One region of the Brevibacillus sp. HB1.2 genome, then DNA from elsewhere that is predicted to be linked to it. Evidence: riboswitches for the same ligand, from Rfam matches in the RefSeq annotation. Region 1 holds a riboswitch; the other holds the start of a gene.

Region 1 (4,211 bases):
AACCAGAATGGGGAAAAATGCTTGCTGATTCACGTCAGTACATTCAGAAAGCACCATGGACTGTTATTTTTCCGGGGCTCTCTATCATGCTGACAGTTCTCGGCTTTAACTTAATCGGGGACGGCTTGCGCGATGCACTCGACCCGCGTATGAAGAGCTAGTCAAAACGCAAAAAGACAGAAGGGCTGGAGGTACCCGTCCTTCTGTCTTTTCTTTTTTTATGTTTCTTCCATGAAGGTGCGGCACAACTGATTGAAAGCAGGAGCAGCTTTCGTGATGACTTGATGCTTCACGTTAGGGATCATCTCGAGTTTTGCTTTTGGCAATTTCATAGTAAGCATCTGTGCATAATGGTGCATCCGTTGATCTTGTTTGCCATAAGCAAGTAAAATCGGAAGCTGAATGTTGCCCAGACGCTCCGTACAATGATAACGATGTCCGGCAGCGTAAAGGTATTTCAGGCTAGTGGGATCTGTTTTGGAGGCCTGTACCGTCCATTTTTCACGCATTTCTGGGTCAGCGACATGTGAGGAAGCAATCGAACGGGCAAGAAGAGGGACTCCGTGAAGCATCGACATTGCCTGTGCCATCCAAAATCGTCCATGTAAATACAGGTCATTCACTTCGGAAAAGCCGCTCACGAGTATGGCGCCTTTTACAGCATCCGAATAGCGAAGACAATATTCAAGGGCGATGGAAACACCTTGGGAGTACCCCAAAATAAAGGGACGTTCAATGCCGAGTGACCGGACAAGCTTATGGAGCTGTTCTGCCAGCTCCCCAATGGAAAAGGGCTTCTCCATCGGTGAACTGTCGCCATGTCCGGGCAAATCAGGGACAATGATCTGATATGTATCTGCGAGTGTTTGCTGATAAACAAAATTGATAGAGCCGATGCATGGCGCATGGATACACAATAACGGCTGGCCTTTTCCCGATATGTGAAAAGCAAACTGCTTGCCATCCTGATGGACGAGTATTTGTTCCATTTTCATTTTCACCCCACCCTTAGGTTGTCCGATATGAAGTAGATTTTTCATTTGAACTCTTCTTTTTTTGATGGGGAAGTGGTATTCTCGCAATAGAATAATTGGTGAAAGCAGGGTGAAGAAGTTGTTTCAAGAGCGCATTTCGAAGCTCCACACGTTTTTGACAGAGCAAGAGCTGAACGCGGTGTTGATTACCTCTCCTAAGCACGTTTACTATTTGACCGGATTTTTTACAGACCCGCATGAACGTTTTATGGGTCTCGTTATTCCTGCTGAGGGAAAACCTTCTTTGATTGTACCTGCTCTTGATCGTGAGGCAGCCGCAGAGGCTTCGTTCGTTCAAGATATCCATACACATACGGATATCCAAAACCCCTATGAAATCCTCAAGCAAGTGTTGCCAGCGAACTTGACGAAGCTCGGTATTGAAAAAAGTCATATGACTGTCGAGCGCTATGAAGCACTTGGACAAGTTGTTCTGGCGTCGAGCTATGTAGATGTGGAAGAGCCACTGCGTGAAATGCGTTTGATCAAATCGGCGGATGAAGTGGAGCGTTTGAAGCACGCTGTTCAGTTGGTCGAGGAGTCCTTGCGGGAGACCCTGAAAAAAGTCAAGACAGGCATGACCGAGACAGAAATCGTAGCTGAGCTGGAATTCCAGATGAAGCGCTTGGGTGCCGAAGGTCCGTCCTTTACGTCCATGGTATTAGCAGGGGAGAAGTCGGCACTGCCACACGGGAAACCAGGAACGCGCCAGGTGCAAGAAGGCGACTTGCTTTTGTTTGATATCGGGGTAGCAGCCAACGGATATGTATCCGATATTACCCGTACCTTTGCTGTAGGCGAGATCAGTGCTCAGCTTCAAGAAATTTACGAGACAGTATTGGCTGCCAACGAAGCGGCCATTGCTGAGATTCGTCCGGGTGTGACTTTTTCGCATTTGGATAAAACCGCTCGCGATGTCATCACCGCAAAAGGCTACGGAGAATACTTCATGCACCGTCTTGGGCATGGACTTGGGATGGATGTACATGAATATCCATCTGTTCACAGCCAGAACCAAGAAGTGCTTCGTCCAGGGATGGTCTTTACGATCGAGCCAGGCATCTATCTGCCAGGTGTAGGCGGAGTGCGGATTGAAGACGATGTATTGGTTACGGAAACGGGCGTTGAAATTCTCACGCAGTTCCCGAAAAAACTGACTACTATCAATGAATGAATAAATCGTAAAATTGAATACGTATCGAATGGTGCTAGATGGCATATGCCGTCAGCTTAAAAGGGAAGTCCGGTGAGAAACCGGCGCGGTCCCGCCACTGTAACGAGGAGCAACTAGCGAATAGCCACTGTTTTTTGCGAGACAAAAAATGGGAAGGTAGCTGGGTGTGTTGATTCGTAAGCCAGGAGACCTGCCATGCGATCATATACAATCGACCCACGAGGATGGGGCAGATGTGGAAACAGCCTATGAAACGGCGCCTTTGTGCCTGCTTATAGCTATATCTACGTTTGTCATGCACCTCCCGATTGAAATGGGGGGTGCTTTTTTTGTGGAGGATTTCGTTCAACTCATCATATACATACAGAGAAGGGGATTACAGATGTTGAAGACAAACAAACCACATGCAGTAATGAAAGGACTAGCTTTCGGTATCATGACAGCTGCTATGCTTTTGGTTTCGGCATGCGGCTCCACTACGACAACACAGGCTCCAGCCAAAACCGAACAAACGGCTGCACCAGCAGCAGAGAGCAAGCCTGTAACACTAACCAATAATGGCATCGAAATGATCTATCCAACAGCACCTGAGCGTGCAGTGACTTTGAACCAACACGTTACCGAAATCATGCTGGCATTGGGCCTGGCTGATAAAATGGTCGGAACTGCATACCTAGACGATAAAATCCTTCCAGAGTTAAAAGCAGATTACGACAAGATTCCGGTACTGTCTGACAAGTATCCTACGAAAGAAGTGCTGCTGGCAGCGAACCCAGACTTCGTGTACGCCGGATGGAAAAGCGGCTTCGGCGAAAAGGGTGTAGGATCGATGCAGGATTTGGAAAAGGTCGGCATCAAATCGTATCTGCAAGCGTCTTCTAGCATGCCTGGCCCGACAATCGACGATGTGTTTGCAGACATTACGAATATTGGACGCATTTTTCGTGTGGAAGACAAAGCCAATGATTTGATTAATAAAATGAAGAGTGAATTGGATCAAACGATTAGTAAAATTGGCAAAGTGGACGAGCCGCTTAAAGTATTCGTGTACGACAACGGAGAAGATAAACCATTCACAGCAGCCAACAACTACATGACGTCCTTAATCAAGACTGCTGGTGGTAAGAACATTTTTGATGACATTCAAAAGGGTTGGGCAGAGGTCAGTTGGGAACAAGTAGTGAGTCGCAATCCTGACGTGATTATTATCGTAGACTACGGTGATAGAACCGTTGAGCAAAAACGCAATTTCCTTTTGACCAAAAAAGAACTGGCGGATATCCCGGCGATTAAAAATCAACGACTAATGGTATTGCCATTGTCCGCGGCTTCTGAAGGCGTTCGAGCACCGATTGCGCTAAAAATTTTGGCGGAAGGACTCTACCCGGATAAATTCAAATAGAGTACACCCCTTTTAAGGGAGGGAATAGCACTGCAACAGTTCAAGTTACCTTATATCATCATTACTCTACTGGTCGGACTCTTCCTCTCGATTACGTTCGCAGTTACCTTGGGTTCAGTGGAAATTAAGCCGACAACGGTATGGAAAATCGCCTTATCAAAAATTCCGATGTTGACCCAATGGATTCAGGTGGATTGGTCCAAAGGGGAGCAAACGATTATTTGGGATATTCGCTTTCCGCGTGTACTCTTGGGGGCGATCGTCGGCGCAGGTCTGTCTGTCGTGGGAGTAGCGATCCAGTCGTTAGTTCGCAACTCCCTGGCTGACCCGTATGTGTTAGGTGTATCTTCAGGTGCTTCCGTTGGAGCTACCTCGGTCATTATATTCGGAGCATTCAGCATGTACGGGCAGTATGCGCTATCCTTTGGCGCTTTTACAGGCTCCCTTGTGTCAATCATTCTCATTTTTACGCTATCCCGTATCGGAGGACAAAACTCGACGGTACGTCTGCTCATGGCTGGAATTGCGATATCTGCGATCTTGTCTGCCATTACCAGTCTCCTTGTCTTTTCAGCGCCGAATGAGCATGGAATTGGGACGG
Region 2 (4,211 bases), on a different contig from region 1:
TCGGCACGCACGACGGACTGATGTACTATACATTGGGTCAACGACAAGGCTTAGGAATAGGTGGAGGTCATGGCACGAGCGGACAGCCTTGGTTTGTTGTAGACAAAGATCTGGAGCGCAATGTCCTGATCGTAGGTGAAGGCTCTGATCATATTCGTCTGTACTCGAAGAGCCTCTTGGCAACCAACGTTAGCTGGACGAGTGATAAAAAGCCTTCCGAAACATTTACTTGTACAGCGAAATTCCGTTATCGCCAGCCAGATCAGGGAGTAACTATTCACCTGCTAGAGGACGGAAACGTGGAGGTCATTTTTGACCAGCCGCAAAAAGCAGTAACACCTGGTCAGGCTGTCGTCTTCTACGATGGGGAAGTGTGCTTGGGTGGCGGTACGATTGACAAGGTACGCTTAGTTGATAAAGAGAACTAAGATAGACGGGGGAAGCACTCGGTGGATGCTACGAAAAAATCAAAAGTGATTATCGTTTCGTTTTTGGCGGGAGCGGTTCTCTTGGCGATCATCTCTTATTTTGGGATGGCCTCCATGGGTAAAGAGCATATGGCGACGATCCAAAACGTCATCAAGGAGAACGGCGGGGCTGTAGTTGCGGGTGGAGTGACAGCGGTTCCGAAGGAGGAAAGTCCTTTTACCAATAGCGGAAAAGGCAATACCATCTACCGAATCTACTATACGAAAGATGGACAAACGTTGACGGCTTGGTATCGTGCTGATAACGAATCCTCTATCAAGAAAGAGCCGGAAGCTTGGATTCTGCCGTGAAAACAAGGATAAACCTGACTGGGAGAGTGAAGGCAACACATGACCCAATATGCTGGACTGCGTGAACTAGCTGAACTGATTCAAAGACTCGAGCCAGAGTTAGCGGGTGCACAATTAAGTATTCTTGCTCATGAAAATAAAGAGGAAATCGCAACGCAGTTAGTGGAAGGACTAGGGACGAAGGTTCCTGTCCAACATAGCTCCGGTGAATATGCGAATCATTTGGCGGTGTTGCGGGTAGGAGCGAACAAGTACACCTTGGCGCAAGATTGGAGAGAAGTGTACATCAGTGAAATCAATTACTGTGCGTGTCGCATACCTCCAGGTGCCCATGGATTGTTGGTTCGCCATATCGATTATCCAGGCGTGATTTATGATGTCTCACGAAAACTGGCCGAACATCAAATCAATGTTTCCAAGTTGAATGTATCACGTGAGCAAAAAGGGAAGAATGCCCTGCTTATCTCTGTGACCGATGAAGAGATTACACCGACGATTGTATCTGCCATCGAAGAGCTGCCCCAAATCACCAAAGTGTTATCTCTACAGTAAGCGAGTCATGATAAACAAAAACTGCCCATTTTTAGCGGGCAGTTTTTTTCGTAGCGAATTTGAGTCCTTGGCTAATTAAGACTGGCAAGACGGACGAATGATTTTCGTCAGCAAATTCTTTAAAGGAAGCCTTGATTTGACCTTTGCCCATGGACGACAATCGTTCGATCATCGCCAGAGATTTTTCTTTGACTAAGAATCGCCCATCGTTTTCCAACTCCCCGATGGTGAGGAGTGCATGGACGTCGAGGTCATCTGTCAGCAGGCTCGGTAATTGACTCTCCTTCGCAAGCAGTACGCTCTCATTCCAATGGATCGAAGGACTGCCAGCTATATAACGCTGAAAAGCGTGTGGTCTCGACAAAAGTACATGCAAGACAAACAAGCCACCTAACGAATGTCCAAAAATCGCTTGTTGCGTCCGATCGATGGGGAAGTCGTTTTCGATACTCGGCTTGAGCTCCTCCTCTAAAAAGGTGAGGAACTGCTCTGCTCCCCCCATCTGAGGCCAGTCGGCTCCTTGTGGGTTGCCAGGAAGCTCTGTGACGGGAACTTCATACGTGTAATCAAAGAAACGGGCAGGATGGTACGGACCGTCCGTTGGATACCCAATCCCGACGACGATAGCAGGATACACGCCAGTTCGTTCAGGGCCACGTGATTGTATTCGTATCGCTTCGGTCATGGTTGCAAAAACAGAGTTGCCATCTAGCAAATATATGACGGGAAAGCCTGATTCCGGAGGGGGATCGGCAGGTATACTTACAAAAATGTGATAGTCACGCTCTTGATAAGTCATGATTTTACTGTAAGAACGAGGAATGACGACAGGTTGATAGTCGGTGCTTTTCATGAGGGCTACTCTCCAATCTTTCCAACGCTAACCAACGCACACAAAATCTATTATATGAACGAGAACCAGAGATTGGCAATAGCCGAAAAAGGAGAATAGTTAGTTTTCGAAAAGAGCGCACACTGAGCTTGACTCCTACGATATATTGAGGTAAAGTAAGTTTTACCAACTACATATTGATGCGGTGAGGTGTTTACCAGCCAGATTTGGTAGACTTAATAGGGAAGTCGGTGAGAATCCGACGCGGTCCCGCCACTGTAATGAGAGAGTTCCATTTGCGAAAGAATGCCACTGATCTTGAGGGATTGGGAAGGTGAAAATGGAGCGATGATCCTAAAGCCAGGAGACCTGCCTAACCGCTTGCACTGTTTAACCTACGGGAGATAGGGAAGTGTTCGAGCGCGCAATTCGTATTGGCGAATTGCTAGATGGAAGTCATCACGCGCATTCGGCATGTAAACGTCGGATGCGCTTTTACTTTGGCTAAATAACATACATACAGAGTAAAAATAGCAGGGGATAGGATGAGGGACATGCTAATCGCTTATGATTCAAAAACAGGAAACGTCCGAAGATTCGTCAACAAAATTAATTTGCCACATGTGGAAATTGATCAAGATATGGTGCTAGACGAGCCATTCATTTTGATAACATACACGACGGGATTCGGACAAGTGCCGGAGAAGGTGGCGACGTTCCTGAAGCGAAATCATGTCCATCTGCGGGGAGTATCCGCCAGCGGTAACCGCAACTGGGGAACCAGCTTTGCCAAAAGCGCGGATACGATCGCGAGCCAATATGGCGTTCCGGTGATTTCTAAATTTGAACTGTCCGGTACCGGCCGTGACGTGGAACAATTTACGAGTGGGGTGGCAGCAATTGCGGCATATTGAATTGAACAACGAACTGATGCAGCGTGGCAATGACGGATTTTATCAACTGGAAAAGGATCGGGAAGCGGTTGCGGTCTTCATGGAAGAAGTGCAGTCCAATACGATGACTTTTGGCAGTGTCAAAGAGCGCATGGACTATTTGATCGAGAATGACTTCTATGAAAACGTCTATGAAACATACACTGTTGAGCAGGTCGATGAAGTTTACCGTTTGGCCTATGACGCTGATTTTCAATTTGCTTCGTACATGGCTATCTCCAAATTTTATAAAGATTACGCGTTGAAAACGAACGATAAATCGATGTACTTAGAGCAGTATCCAGACCGGGTGGCCGTTGTGGCACTGTCCCTTGGACAAGGTGACTTTGAGCTCGCTAAGCGTTTGACAGTATCCATGATGGATCAACGCTTGCAACCAGCGACACCAACCTTCCTGAATGCAGGCAAAAGCCGCCGTGGAGAAATGGTCTCCTGCTTCTTGCTCGAAATGGATGATTCACTGAACTCCATCAACTTTATTTTGGGAACTTGTATGCAGCTATCCAAAATTGGCGGCGGTGTGGCCGTGAACTTGTCCAAGCTCCGCGGACGAGGAGAGCCGATCAAAGGCGTCGAGGGCGCAGCAAAAGGTGTTATGCCCGTTCTCAAGCTGTTGGAAGATGCGTTTTCCTACGCAGATCAAATGGGGCAACGCAAAGGCTCGGGTGCAGCGTACTACAACATCTTCGGTTGGGATATCAACGAGTTTCTCGATTGCAAAAAGATCAATGCGGATGAAAAAGCACGCATCAAAACGTTGTCCATCGGCCTGATCGTACCAAACGTGTTCTACAAGCTGGCTGAAGAAAATAAGCCATTGACTGTGTTTGCTCCGTACTCCGTGTACAAAGAATACGGTGTTCATCTGGATGATATGGACCTCGATGACATGTACGAGGAGCTCTTGGCAAACGATCGCATCAAGAAAAAGACCGTGATGAGCGCACGCGAGATGTTGACCAAAATCGCGATGATTCAAATGGAATCGGGCTATCCGTACATCATGAACAAAACGAATGCGAACAACAACCATGCACTGAAAGATCTCGGTTCGGTGAAAATGTCCAACCTGTGCACGGAAATCTTCCAGTTGCA

The links. A riboswitch is a leader RNA that binds a small molecule or an ion and turns the genes downstream of it on or off. The one in region 1 is predicted to bind cobalamin.
Region 2: it holds a riboswitch for cobalamin, as region 1 does, so the genes downstream of both, nrdI (class Ib ribonucleoside-diphosphate reductase assembly flavoprotein NrdI) here and HPY28_RS11110 (ABC transporter substrate-binding protein) in region 1, are expected to answer to the same signal.

Annotation. Positions count from the first base shown of each region.
Region 1 is NZ_JABMIU010000003.1:623,651-627,861, forward strand. It holds gene HPY28_RS11095 (ABC transporter permease) at 1-161, shown strand, start outside; gene HPY28_RS11100 (alpha/beta fold hydrolase) at 219-995, opposite strand; gene HPY28_RS11105 (M24 family metallopeptidase) at 1,114-2,208, shown strand; cobalamin riboswitch at 2,221-2,420, shown strand; gene HPY28_RS11110 (ABC transporter substrate-binding protein) at 2,591-3,610, shown strand; gene HPY28_RS11115 (FecCD family ABC transporter permease) at 3,635-4,211, shown strand, end outside.
Region 2 is NZ_JABMIU010000007.1:8,700-12,910, reverse strand. It holds gene mnmA (tRNA 2-thiouridine(34) synthase MnmA) at 1-428, shown strand, start outside; gene HPY28_RS17220 (hypothetical protein) at 450-779, shown strand; gene HPY28_RS17215 (ACT domain-containing protein) at 819-1,331, shown strand; gene HPY28_RS17210 (alpha/beta hydrolase) at 1,363-2,184, opposite strand; cobalamin riboswitch at 2,355-2,554, shown strand; gene nrdI (class Ib ribonucleoside-diphosphate reductase assembly flavoprotein NrdI) at 2,718-3,077, shown strand; gene nrdE (class 1b ribonucleoside-diphosphate reductase subunit alpha) at 3,064-4,211, shown strand, end outside.